2 regions of the Bacillus sp. FSL K6-0138 genome follow, and region 1 is predicted to be linked to the other one. Evidence: a T-box and tRNA genes for the amino acid it is inferred to sense, from the RefSeq annotation. Region 1 holds a T-box; the other holds one or more tRNA genes.
The links. A T-box is a leader RNA that pairs with one kind of tRNA and senses whether it is charged. The one in region 1 lies ahead of MHB78_RS08000 (valine--tRNA ligase), so its partner is inferred to be a tRNA-Val.
Positions count from the first base shown of each region.

Region 2: it has a tRNA-Val gene. The T-box ahead of MHB78_RS08000 (valine--tRNA ligase) is inferred to sense a tRNA for this amino acid. The anticodon was not compared.

Region 1 is NZ_CP150286.1:1,476,148-1,481,824, reverse strand. It holds gene MHB78_RS08005 (folylpolyglutamate synthase/dihydrofolate synthase family protein) at 1-731, opposite strand, end outside; gene MHB78_RS08000 (valine--tRNA ligase) at 807-3,449, opposite strand; T-box leader at 3,510-3,741, opposite strand; gene MHB78_RS07995 (hypothetical protein) at 3,910-4,101, shown strand; gene ysxE (spore coat protein YsxE) at 4,138-5,160, opposite strand; gene MHB78_RS07985 (LysM peptidoglycan-binding domain-containing protein) at 5,177-5,677, opposite strand, start outside.
Region 2 is NZ_CP150286.1:224,214-229,890, reverse strand. It holds gene cdaA (diadenylate cyclase CdaA) at 1-257, opposite strand, end outside; gene rsiW (anti-sigma-W factor RsiW) at 410-1,042, opposite strand; gene sigW (RNA polymerase sigma factor SigW) at 1,056-1,619, opposite strand; gene rocF (arginase) at 1,840-2,751, opposite strand; tRNA gene MHB78_RS01445 (tRNA-Gln) at 2,877-2,948, opposite strand; tRNA gene MHB78_RS01440 (tRNA-Tyr) at 2,953-3,037, opposite strand; tRNA gene MHB78_RS01435 (tRNA-Thr) at 3,045-3,117, opposite strand; tRNA gene MHB78_RS01430 (tRNA-Val) at 3,321-3,396, opposite strand; tRNA gene MHB78_RS01425 (tRNA-Glu) at 3,500-3,574, opposite strand; gene MHB78_RS01420 (DUF523 domain-containing protein) at 3,759-4,211, shown strand; gene murQ (N-acetylmuramic acid 6-phosphate etherase) at 4,382-5,299, shown strand; gene MHB78_RS01410 (MurR/RpiR family transcriptional regulator) at 5,315-5,677, shown strand, end outside.

The DNA of each region.
Region 1 (5,677 bases):
AGCGAAAACCGTTCGCCATCCGGCAGGGAGAGCTCCCCGTATATGTGGCAAGTCTCCTGAAGGGATATATACGGAGCGCATTTTTCCGCAGCTTTGCGTTTGATCACACCGGCAGCTTCACGCTGATGAACAGCTGTTAACACGGGCACGCCCTGCTTGATGATTCCCGCTTTTTCAGCCGCGATCTCTTCCAGTGTATCTCCCAAGATTGCGGTGTGGTCGCGGCCGATCGAGGTGATGACCGTCAATATCGGTTCGACGACATTCGTCGAATCAAGGCGGCCCCCAAGGCCCGTTTCAAAAATAACAAAATCGGTCTTGCGGTATGCAGCAAAATATAAAAATGCACAAGCGGTGATGATTTCAAATTCGGTGGCCGCCCCAAGTTCGGTTTTTTCCAGCTCCAGGACGAGCGGTGCGATTTCATTGAAAAGCGCCGTCCACTCCTCATCTGAAATCGGAATGCCGTCCACGCTGATCCGTTCGTTGAAGGTTACGATATAAGGGGAAGTGAACGTGCCCGCCGTATATCCGGCTTCCTGCATTATCGAGCGGATAAAGGCGATCGTCGACCCTTTTCCGTTTGTTCCGGCAACGTGCACAGCTTTCATTTTTTTCTCCGGGTGCCCGAGCTCCTCAAGCAGCCACTCCATTCGTTCCAACCCCGGCTTGATGCCGAATTTCAGCCTTCCGTTCAACCAGCTTAGCGCTTCTTCAAACGTGTTGAACAAGCCTGTTCCCTCCCTTCAATGATGAAGGTGTTTCCCGGCCTTGTGAAGACCGAAAAACACCTCGCTTTTCCTTTTTTAGTTTTTCAATTCGGCGATCCTTTTTTCGACGGCTTCGCGTTTTGCCGTATAATCGGCTTCTTTCGCCCGCTCTTCGTCGATGACGTGCTGCGGCGCTTTTTTCATAAAGCCTTCATTGCTTAATTTCTTCTGAACCCGTTCGACTTCTTTGTTCAATTTACCGAGCTCTTTTTCAAGGCGGCTGATTTCTTCGTCAATGTTGATCAGCCCTTCAAGCGGCAAAATCAACTCTGCCCCTGATACAACGGCAGTCATCGCTTTATCAATCGTCTTGACGTCCGTTCCGATTTCAAGCACGCTCGGGTTTGTAAAGCGTTCCACGTAAGAGCGGTTTTCTTCAAGGCGCCCGGCGACTTCAGGCGTGCTCGTTTTGATATAAAGCTCGATCTGTTTGCTGAGCGGTGTATTGACTTCACTGCGGATATTCCGCACTGCACGGATCACTTCAACGAGAAGCTTCATATCTGCCGCAGCCTCTTCGTCGGAATATGCTTTGACGACTTCAGGCCACTTCGCAACCGTAATCGATTCACCTTCATGAGGAAGGTGCTGCCAAATCTCCTCTGTTAAAAATGGCATGAACGGATGCAGGAGGCGCATCGTCTGATCCAGTACATACGCCAAAACGGAGCGTGTCGTCTTTTTGGCCGCTTCATCATCGCCGTAAAGCGGAAGTTTGGCCATTTCGATGTACCAGTCGCAGAAATCGTCCCAAATAAAGTTGTAGAGATGGCGGCCGACTTCGCCGAATTCGTATTTTTCTGCAAGATGTGTCACCGTTTCGATCGTTTCGTTTAATCTCGTTAAAATCCATTTATCTGCAACCGATTTTTCACCTGATAAATCGAGTTCTTCATACGTCATACCGTCCATGTTCATCAACGCAAACCTTGAGGCATTCCAAATCTTGTTTGCGAAGTTCCATGTAGATTCGACCTTTTCAAAGCTGAAGCGCAAATCCTGTCCAGGCGAGCTTCCGGTCGCCAGGAAATAGCGGAGTGAATCGGCTCCATACTTTTCGATGACTTCCATAGGATCGACCCCGTTTCCGAGCGATTTGCTCATCTTGCGGCCTTGGTCGTCTCGGATCAATCCGTGAATCAAGACGTCTTTGAACGGACGCTCGCCCGTAAACTCGATGCCTTGGAAAATCATTCTGGACACCCAGAAGAAAATGATGTCATATCCTGTAACAAGAACGTTAGTCGGATAGTAGCGCTTGAAATCTTCCTCATCGACATCAGGCCAGCCCATCGTCGAAAACGGCCACAGAGCCGAACTGAACCACGTGTCAAGAACATCTTTGTCCTGCTCCCAGTTTTCGGCATCCTCAGGCGCTTCAACGCCGACGTAGACTTCACCCGTTTCTTTATGATACCAAGCCGGAATCCGGTGGCCCCACCAAAGCTGGCGTGAAATACACCAGTCGCGGATATTTTCCATCCAGTGAAGGTATGTTTTTTCAAACCGCTCCGGTACGAAATTGACTTTGCCTTCGCTTTTTTGCAATTCGATTGCCGCATCGGCCAGCGGCTGCATTTGGACGAACCATTGCGTTGAAAGGTACGGTTCAACGACTGCGCCGCTGCGCTCGCTGTGACCGACGGAATGCATATGCTCTTCGATTTTGAAAAGAACGCCCTGTTCCTGTAGGTCTTTCACAATCGCTTTGCGGCATTCAAAACGGTCCATGCCTTTATATTGAAGGGCATTATCGTTCATCGTTCCGTCTTCATTCATAACGAGAATCCGCTCCAGATTGTGGCGGTTTCCGATCTCAAAGTCGTTCGGATCATGAGCCGGCGTGATTTTCACCGCACCTGAACCAAATTCCATGTCGACGTAATCATCAGCGACAATCGGAATTTCTCTTCTCGTGATCGGCAGAACGACCGTTTTTCCGATTAGGTGTTTGTACCGTTCATCTTCCGGATGAACCGCAACCGCCGTATCTCCGAGCATCGTTTCCGGACGGGTCGTCGCGATCTCAATCGAGCCTGAGCCGTCTTTCAGCGGATAGCGCATATGGTAGAATGCGCCTTGAACGTCTTTATAGATGACTTCGATGTCGCTCAGAGCCGTTTTTGTGGCCGGGTCCCAGTTGATGATATATTCTCCCCGGTAAATCAGCCCTTTTTCATAAAGCTTCACAAAGACTTCGCGAACCGCTTTTGAGAGCCCTTCATCAAGAGTGAACCGCTCTCTTGAGTAATCGAGGCCAAGACCGAGCTTTGCCCATTGGCTGCGAATGAAATCGGCGTATTCCTCTTTCCATTTCCACGTTTCCTCGAGAAATTTTTCGCGCCCCAGATCATAGCGGGTTTTTCCTTCCTCGCGCAGCTTGGCTTCAACCTTTGCCTGTGTCGCAATTCCGGCGTGGTCCATTCCCGGAAGCCACAGCACGTCATACCCTTGCATCCGCTTCATTCTCGTGACGATATCCTGCAGCGTCGAATCCCACGCGTGTCCCAAATGCAGCTTCCCTGTCACATTCGGCGGTGGAATGACAACGGTATACGGCTCTTTGTCAGAGTCGTTTGCAGCTTCAAAAAACTTGCCGTTCACCCAATATTCGTATCTGTCTTTTTCGACTTTGGCCGGATCGTATTTTGTCGGCATCGTCAGTTCTTGTTTATCCATTTTCAAACCTCCAGCAATATAAACGGCTGATCAATAGAAAAAGAGTCCTCTTTATCCTGTTAAAAGGACGAAGAGAACTCTCTCGCGGTACCACCTTTTTTCATGAACGCCGAATGAGGCATTCACGCACTTAATGGGATAACGGGTCTTTCCCGAATTTCTCTACTTTTATGTTCAAGAAATTGCGCTCCTGGGCGACCTTCCAAAAAAGACTGGCTGGGAAACCTTTCAGCTCTAGGAGTCCCTCTCTGTAAGCGTCTGTTTTTGTACTCTTCCCATTCAAAGCGGGTGATCATTGATTTTTCAGCACGTACTTTTTTCTTGTTCTTATATTACTAAATCTTTTTCATTTTCGTCAATCATCTTTGCCGTTTTTCTCCCGTTTTATACGAGATTGGGCCATGCACACAAGCTTCGTTTTCTCATATGATGCTGTAACGAAAAGGAGAGGAGGCATAAGGTGCGGAAAAAGTTCAACATTCACTCGCTCCAGCCGTGGCTGAAACAGATAAAGCTTGTCGGTGTTCAAGTCATCCTCCCGCTTACGATCTTTCAAGGCATTCGAACCCTTTTCTTTCCAACGACGTTTGATGTTCTCCTGTTGGGTATTCTCATATTCCTTGCATGCGCCTTTCACCTTGACTGGATATAAAACAGGCAAGGCCTGCTGCAAGCAGAAAAGTCCGCATCATGATGATGGGGACTCTGTTTCTGCCTGGAGTTTTCGGTTTTCTTCTGTTTGATGGATGCCCATTACGAGCGGCTCCGCATTTTTCATTTGCCAATACGCCTTCAGCAGTCTTGTGCATTCTTCTTTCTCTCCGGAGCGTTTTCCCGTCTGATAGCGTTTCAGCTCATCAAATACGGCTGCCGGATAAGCCATATAGCTTAAAAACAAGCTGATTTCTTCATCGCGCAAAGGGTAGACTTTGTGATACGTATAAAACCAGCTTACACATTCCGGGCACATGACGGGATTTGTCTTAAACATTCTCGTAAAAAATACGATAAGGTCATTTGCAGGCGGCCCGTATCCCGCTTTCTCAAAGTTGGTAAAGTAGCCCGTGCCCATATCATTATACAGAAAGTGGCGGACGGACAATTGCCCGTGGTTTAAGACGAGTCTGGAAGACTCCTTACCTTTGATGGCTTCGTACCACTCATCAAGACGTTCAAGCGCAAAATCGACGGCGGACAGCGTCTCTTTGTAATACATTGCGGCCTGAAGCTGAAATGGCGACATGTACCATTCTTTTTCCGCCACTGTGAGAAACTCTTCATATCTTTGTTTTTGCGCTTCCCATTTTCGTTTTGTCCGTTCATAGTGCCCGAGCGTATCCTCTTGCCTTATATCGGTTTCTTTTTCCGTTTTCTGATGAATAAGAGCGATTTCCTGAAATAAATATTCGTGCTTTTGATCGCGCTCTTCCTCTTTTTGAAGCGACAGCCACGGCATTAAATAGCAGACATCAGCACCCGCACCGGTCAAAAATTCCCCTGACCGGTTTCTGTAAACGGGAACGAAATTTCTGTAGCCCTTCTCCTCAAGGATGATCATCTGCTCCGTAAAACGGGCATTCCTTGAAGCGACCAGTTTTTTCAGGGCGAATACGCCGTGGTTCGTATATACTTTCCACACTTTTCGACTGACGGGCTCAACATATTGAGCGGCAAGCCCGTATTCATGCAAAACAGACTGGATATCTTCCATTTCTGCTCACCACGCATCAGGCATGGCTGTTTTGATAATAGGGAATATAAAGGATTTGTCCTTCCTTTAATTCTTCATCAAGAGAAAGGGAATTCATCCGGATGAGCTGCTGGGCATTAATGCCGTAACGTTCGCACAGAAGGTCGATTGTATCATTTTGCTGAACGATGCACATCCTCATTCGCGCAAACTCCTCCTCCCCTTGTTTTGTAAACAGTTTCGTTAAATAGAGCGCGTTATCGTTCTCTTTCGTTTCTTCTTCCGCGTTGTCATCCCGTTCTTCTTCAGGCTCTTCCTGCTCATGAAAAGAGTATTCCGGAATTACGATGGAATGGCTCGGCTCCGGTTCTTCTTCTGCTGTTTCCTGTTTTACTTCAATTTCAAAGGACTCCCTTTCCTCCTGCTCTTCTTCATCCTGCAGAATAGGAGGAACGCCGAAAAACGGTGTTTCCTTTGTTTCTTCAGAATCGGAATAAGACCTGTATAACGGTTCCGCCGTCTCTTCCGCCGTCTCTTC
Region 2 (5,677 bases), 1.3 Mb from region 1:
CTCAGTTCAGGCTGGAAAATGATGATGATCGCCAGGAACCCCCAAGTGATCGCCTGGTCAACCAGCCACTGCAGCGTGCTTAACCCCAAATACTGGCTGGCCACCCGGACAAGAACAATGACTACGATTCCCTTTAAAAGCTGAACCGCCTTCGTTCCGCGGATGACCATCATTAGTTTATATATTACGTACCAAACAAGGAGAATATCAACGGCATCGCCGAGGTACTGCAAGAAAGGGATATCCTCAAAAGCCATTTCCTCGTCCTCCAAGAATTCAGTCATTAGTAAAGTTAATTTGTTTTCAATATCGATTGTTTATCATTTTATATACAGAGGGTATTATACCACACTTTTATTTCCCAAGTGAAATGGCGGCCCCTGCATAAGAAAAGAGAAAGCCATTAAAGTCAGCTTTGCTCTTTGTCTTTTGAATCATCGGCGCCGAAAACCGCTTTTCCGGCTGATTTGATTTGATACCAGATCCAATCAAACGCCTCGTTGATTTCGTGGATCTGACCGGTGACCTGTCCGGCTGAAGCTGTATATTTTTCCCCGTTTATGATCGTTACATCGCCATCGATCTTGCCCTTGATAATCAGCTTGCCGTTTTTAACGGTAACATCGCCTTTGACGACTTTGCCTTCAGGCACGGTGACGGTGTTGTTTTTCACGACCAGATTAGGCTGGTTGGACACGCTGAAATCATGATCATTTTTCCAGCTTGAGAAAAGGCTGCCGCCCATTAGAATGATAAACAACGCCGCCGCCACGATAAACGGATGAGCTTTCAGCCATCTGTTAATGGAAACCGCCCGCTTTTCCTTAGGCAGATTAGCCAGCACATTGGCCGTAAAGTTTTCCGGAGCCGCAAGATGTGACGTGCTCTGCACAAGTGCAATCGACTTTTCCATTTCGCGAAGGCGTTTTTTGCATCCTTCGCATGACTGCAAATGACTTTTAAGCTCCGTCTCCTCTTCCGGAAGAATGTCTCCATCAAGATATTTGTGCATAAGCTGAACAATGTGCTCCGGACAGCTCATTTCATCACCCCACTTAAAGATCCCTTAATTGTTTTCTGAGAGCCTCTCTCCCCCTGTGTATTCTCGTTTTCACGGTGCCTACGGGGATGTTTAAGATTTCGCTGATCTCATTTAGCGAGAGCTCGTCAATGTACTTTAATACGATGACCGTCCTGTATTTTTCGGGAAGCCTTAAGATTTTTTCCTGAATGGTACTATGCAGTTCCAAGGAAAGAACTTCATCCTCTGGAAGCGCAACGTCTGCTGCAACCTGTGAATACATTGTAAGCCCTTCTGTCCCTGCCACCTCTGCATCCAAGTAATAGTCCGGCTTTTTTTTACGGATACGATCGATGGTCAAATTGGTTGCGATTCGATAAAGCCACGTGGAAAATTTCCGGTTAATATCAAAACTGTCGATATTCACGTATGCTCTGATAAATGCTTCCTGCGCAATATCTTCCGCCTCATGCGCATTGCCAAGCATACGGTAGCAAAGCTGATAAATTTTGTCCTTGTAAATATCCACGATATCCGCGAATGCATTACGATCGCCTTTTTTCACCTGTTTGATTCTTTTTTTTATCATTGTTTCCATATTTATCTAACCTCTGCCTTCACCGGTCTTTATGTATACGAGTTGATGTTTGAAAGGTTTCACTGAAATTCATAAAAATAGTTTAACAAAAAATTGGCAGAGTGTTGATGGTTTCAGGGGCCTCAGGCCCTTAATATTAGCTTAAAATTATTATACATCATAAATATTTCGAAATTGAGATTTATGATGAAACGATCAGCGGCCGATCCGGCCGCCGCTCCTACAGCAATTTTTCTCCGAACAATGAACCCATTAACGCAACAGCCGTCTCAGCCGTCCTGTTTTTCTCATCCAATATCGGATTCACCTCAACAAACTCGGCAGACGTTACTAAATTGGATTCCTCCAGCATTTCCATGGCCAAATGACTTTCCCTGTAGCTGATCCCTCCTGCAACGGGCGTCCCCACGCCAGGCGCATCATTCGGGTCAAGGGCATCCAGATCAAGCGACAGATGGACGCCGTCCGTCCGTTCCCGCAAATATTCAATCGTTTCCTCCATAACCCTCGTCATGCCGAGGCGATCGATTTCATGCATCGTATAGACCTTGATTCCTTGTTCTCGAATCAGTTTCTTCTCCCCATCATCAAGCGATCTCGCTCCAATGATGACGATGTTCTCCGGCTTGACCTTGGCACCATCCCCATAAATGCCGGTCAGCCGTTCATGCCCGATCCCCATGCTGATCGCAAGCGGCATTCCATGAATGTTGCCTGAAGGAGACGTTTCCTTTGTATTGACATCAGCATGAGCGTCATACCAGATCACACCCAAATGATGATAATGCCTTGCAAGTCCGGCAAGCGTTCCGATCGCGATGCTGTGATCCCCGCCGAGAACGAGCGGAAACGAACCTGAGGCAACGATTTTATCAACCGTTTGAGCGAGCTTTAAACTCGCATTTGTAATCGCTTTCAAATTACGCAATTCTTCTGATGCGGATTCCCCGCCTTCCCTTTCATCCTCCCTCTGGCCGATTGTGATATCCCCCAAATCTTCGATATCCCGAGAAAGGCTTTCCAAACGTTCATTGACGCCGGCACAGCGAATCGCACTCGGCCCCATGTCAACTCCCCGTCTTAATTGGCCTAAATCCATCGGCACGCCGATCATCGAAATCTTTTTTAACATCACATTTCCCCCTTTCAGATCTTCATTGTACCGCCTGATTGAAAATTGACTCAACAAGACATTTTTTTGAATAGTTATACAAAAAAGGCAAAATAAAAAGGACATCCAAACAGGATGTCCAAAAACTGGGCTAGCTGGATTCGAACCAGCGCATGACGGAGTCAAAGTCCGTTGCCTTACCGCTTGGCTATAGCCCAAAAATGGTGGAGGGGGACGGATTCGAACCGCCGAACCCTGAGGGAGCGGATTTACAGTCCGCCGCGTTTAGCCACTTCGCTACCCCTCCAGAACAGTGCCGGCCAGAGGACTTGAACCCCCAACCTACTGATTACAAGTCAGTTGCTCTACCAATTGAGCTAGACCGGCATAATCAATATGAACATTTTACAAGTAACAGCGTCAAATCGTCGTCCCGAACTCGGAAAGCTTATTCGCGGAAGCCTCTCCTTCGGTACGCTGAAGCCGATACTGCCGAAGCAGATTCGAACGTGCTCTACCAATTGAGCTAGACCGGCATATATCAATACCTTATGCAAAAGCAAGTGCGTTTGACACCGCTCTGCAAAAAATGGTGGAGGATGACGGGATCGAACCGCCGACCCTCTGCTTGTAAGGCAGATGCTCTCCCAGCTGAGCTAATCCTCCGACGTACAGGACGTACTAGTGCATGCGTTGCAACAGGACGTTGCGCTCTTAGCATGCCTTCCTTTAAAAGCTCCGGTATGCCCCTTCTGCTTCTAAAAAATAATGGTGACCCGTACGGGATTCGAACCCGTGTTACCGCCGTGAAAGGGCGGTGTCTTAACCACTTGACCAACGGGCCAAAACCGATTGTTTCCGGCAGCTCTCGTAAAGCTGACAAAAGTTATTATATACAGGTTGCTGCATATTTGTAAAGGGGTAATTTAAAATTTTTATTTTCAAATTTTTCGCTGAAGTTTTTTACAAATAAACGCCGATTTTGATTACACTGTTAGTATCTGAATACAGAAAAGGGGTACACGTACATGATATTGGTCAGCTCTTGTTTGGCAGGCGTTGAATGCCGATATGACGGGAGGCACAGCTATATTGATAAAATCAATCAACTCGTTGAAGAACAAAAAGCAATAATCGTCTGTCCCGAATTGCTCGGAGGTTTTCAAACGCCAAGGGAGCCTGCGGAAATAAACGGCGGAACAGGTGAAGACGTTTTAAACGGGAATGCCGTCATTCTGACTAAATCGGGCGAAAACGTTACGGACCTTTATATAAAAGGAGCTTACAAAACGCTTGAGATCGCAAGAGAGATTCAGGCGGACACCGTCGTTTTAAAAGAAAACAGTCCATCCTGCGGAAGCAGCAACATATATAATGGAAGCTTCTCCGGCCAAAAGATTGCCGGAAACGGCATTACAGCGGCTCTTCTTAAAAGGGAAGGCTTTCGCGTCATTTCTGAGCACCAATTGGATGAACTATAAACCGAAGTGCAGTCTTTGACTGCGCTTTATTTTATTCTTCAGCATCAATCTTTAGAACCGTTTTAAAATAAAATTTCATAATTTCCAATTTTATGTTGAAATAAAATTCCATTAAAAATATACTGAAAATTAAGAAATATATATGCCATTTTTGATCAGGAGGATTCCGGATGAAAAACAGCAATCTCAGCTCCTTAACGACCGAGCGCCGCAATGAAAATGCAAAGCACATCCATCAGGCGGACACATTGGACATTTTAAAAATCATGAATGAAGAGGACAAAAAGGTGGCTGAAGCGGTTGAAGCGGTATTGCCGGATGTAAAAACCGCAGTCGATTATGCAGTCGGGTCATTGCAGAAAGGGGGACGAATCATCTACATTGGTGCGGGCACAAGCGGACGGCTCGGCGTACTCGATGCAGCGGAATGCCCGCCGACATTCAGCATTTCTCCCAATACTGTCAGAGGGCTTATCGCAGGAGGCCAAAAAGCATTATTCGAAGCCGTCGAAGGTGCCGAGGATCGTGAAGAGCTCGGAGCACAAGACTTAAAATCCATCCATCTGTCAAACAAGGATACCGTCATCGGCATTGCCGCCAGCGGGCGAACCCCTTATGTATACGGCGCTCTGAAATACGCCGGAAAAATCGGTGCAAAAACGATTTCCTTAACCTGTAACAAGCAATCGGCAATCAGCCAAGCGGCCGAACACAGCATTGAAGTGATCGTCGGTCCCGAGGTTATCGCGGGATCGACTCGAATGAAGGCGGCAACCGCGCATAAAATGATTCTGAACATGATCTCGACAACATCTATGATTCGATTGGGAAAAGTTTATGAAAACTTGATGGTCGATGTGAACGTAAGCAATGAGAAATTAAAACAGCGGGCGATCCGCATTATTCAAACCGTTACAGGAGCTGAACTGCAAACGGCTGAAAAAGCGCTGCAAGCGGCCGGTAACCGCGTAAAAACGGCTATCATCATGATCAAAACAAATACGGATGCCGCTGCAGCGGAGAAGCTGCTGAAGCAAGCGGAAGGCAATATCGAAAAAGCACTAGCGGCAAACGAAAAAAACGCGTGAAGGAAGGAGAAAGCCATGGCCGCAGGAGGATTAGACATGATCCGCACGATGCTTCACAAGCTTCCGCAGTCTGAACGGAAACTGGCCGAATATATTTTGGAAAATCCGCAGGAAATCGTCAACAGCACCATCCAGGAAATCAGCGGAGCCGCAAATACGAGCGGAGCCGCAGCGATCCGGCTCTGCAAATCGCTCGGGCTAAAAGGATACCAGGATTTAAAGCTGCGAATCGCCGGTGATTTAATGAGATCTGCAGATCAAGGCTACCGGGATATAGAACCGCAGGAACCTCTGTATTCAATCGCTCAAAAAACAGCGAGCAATTCCATTCAGGTGATCCGCGACACATTGGACAATATTGACCAACTCGAACTCCAA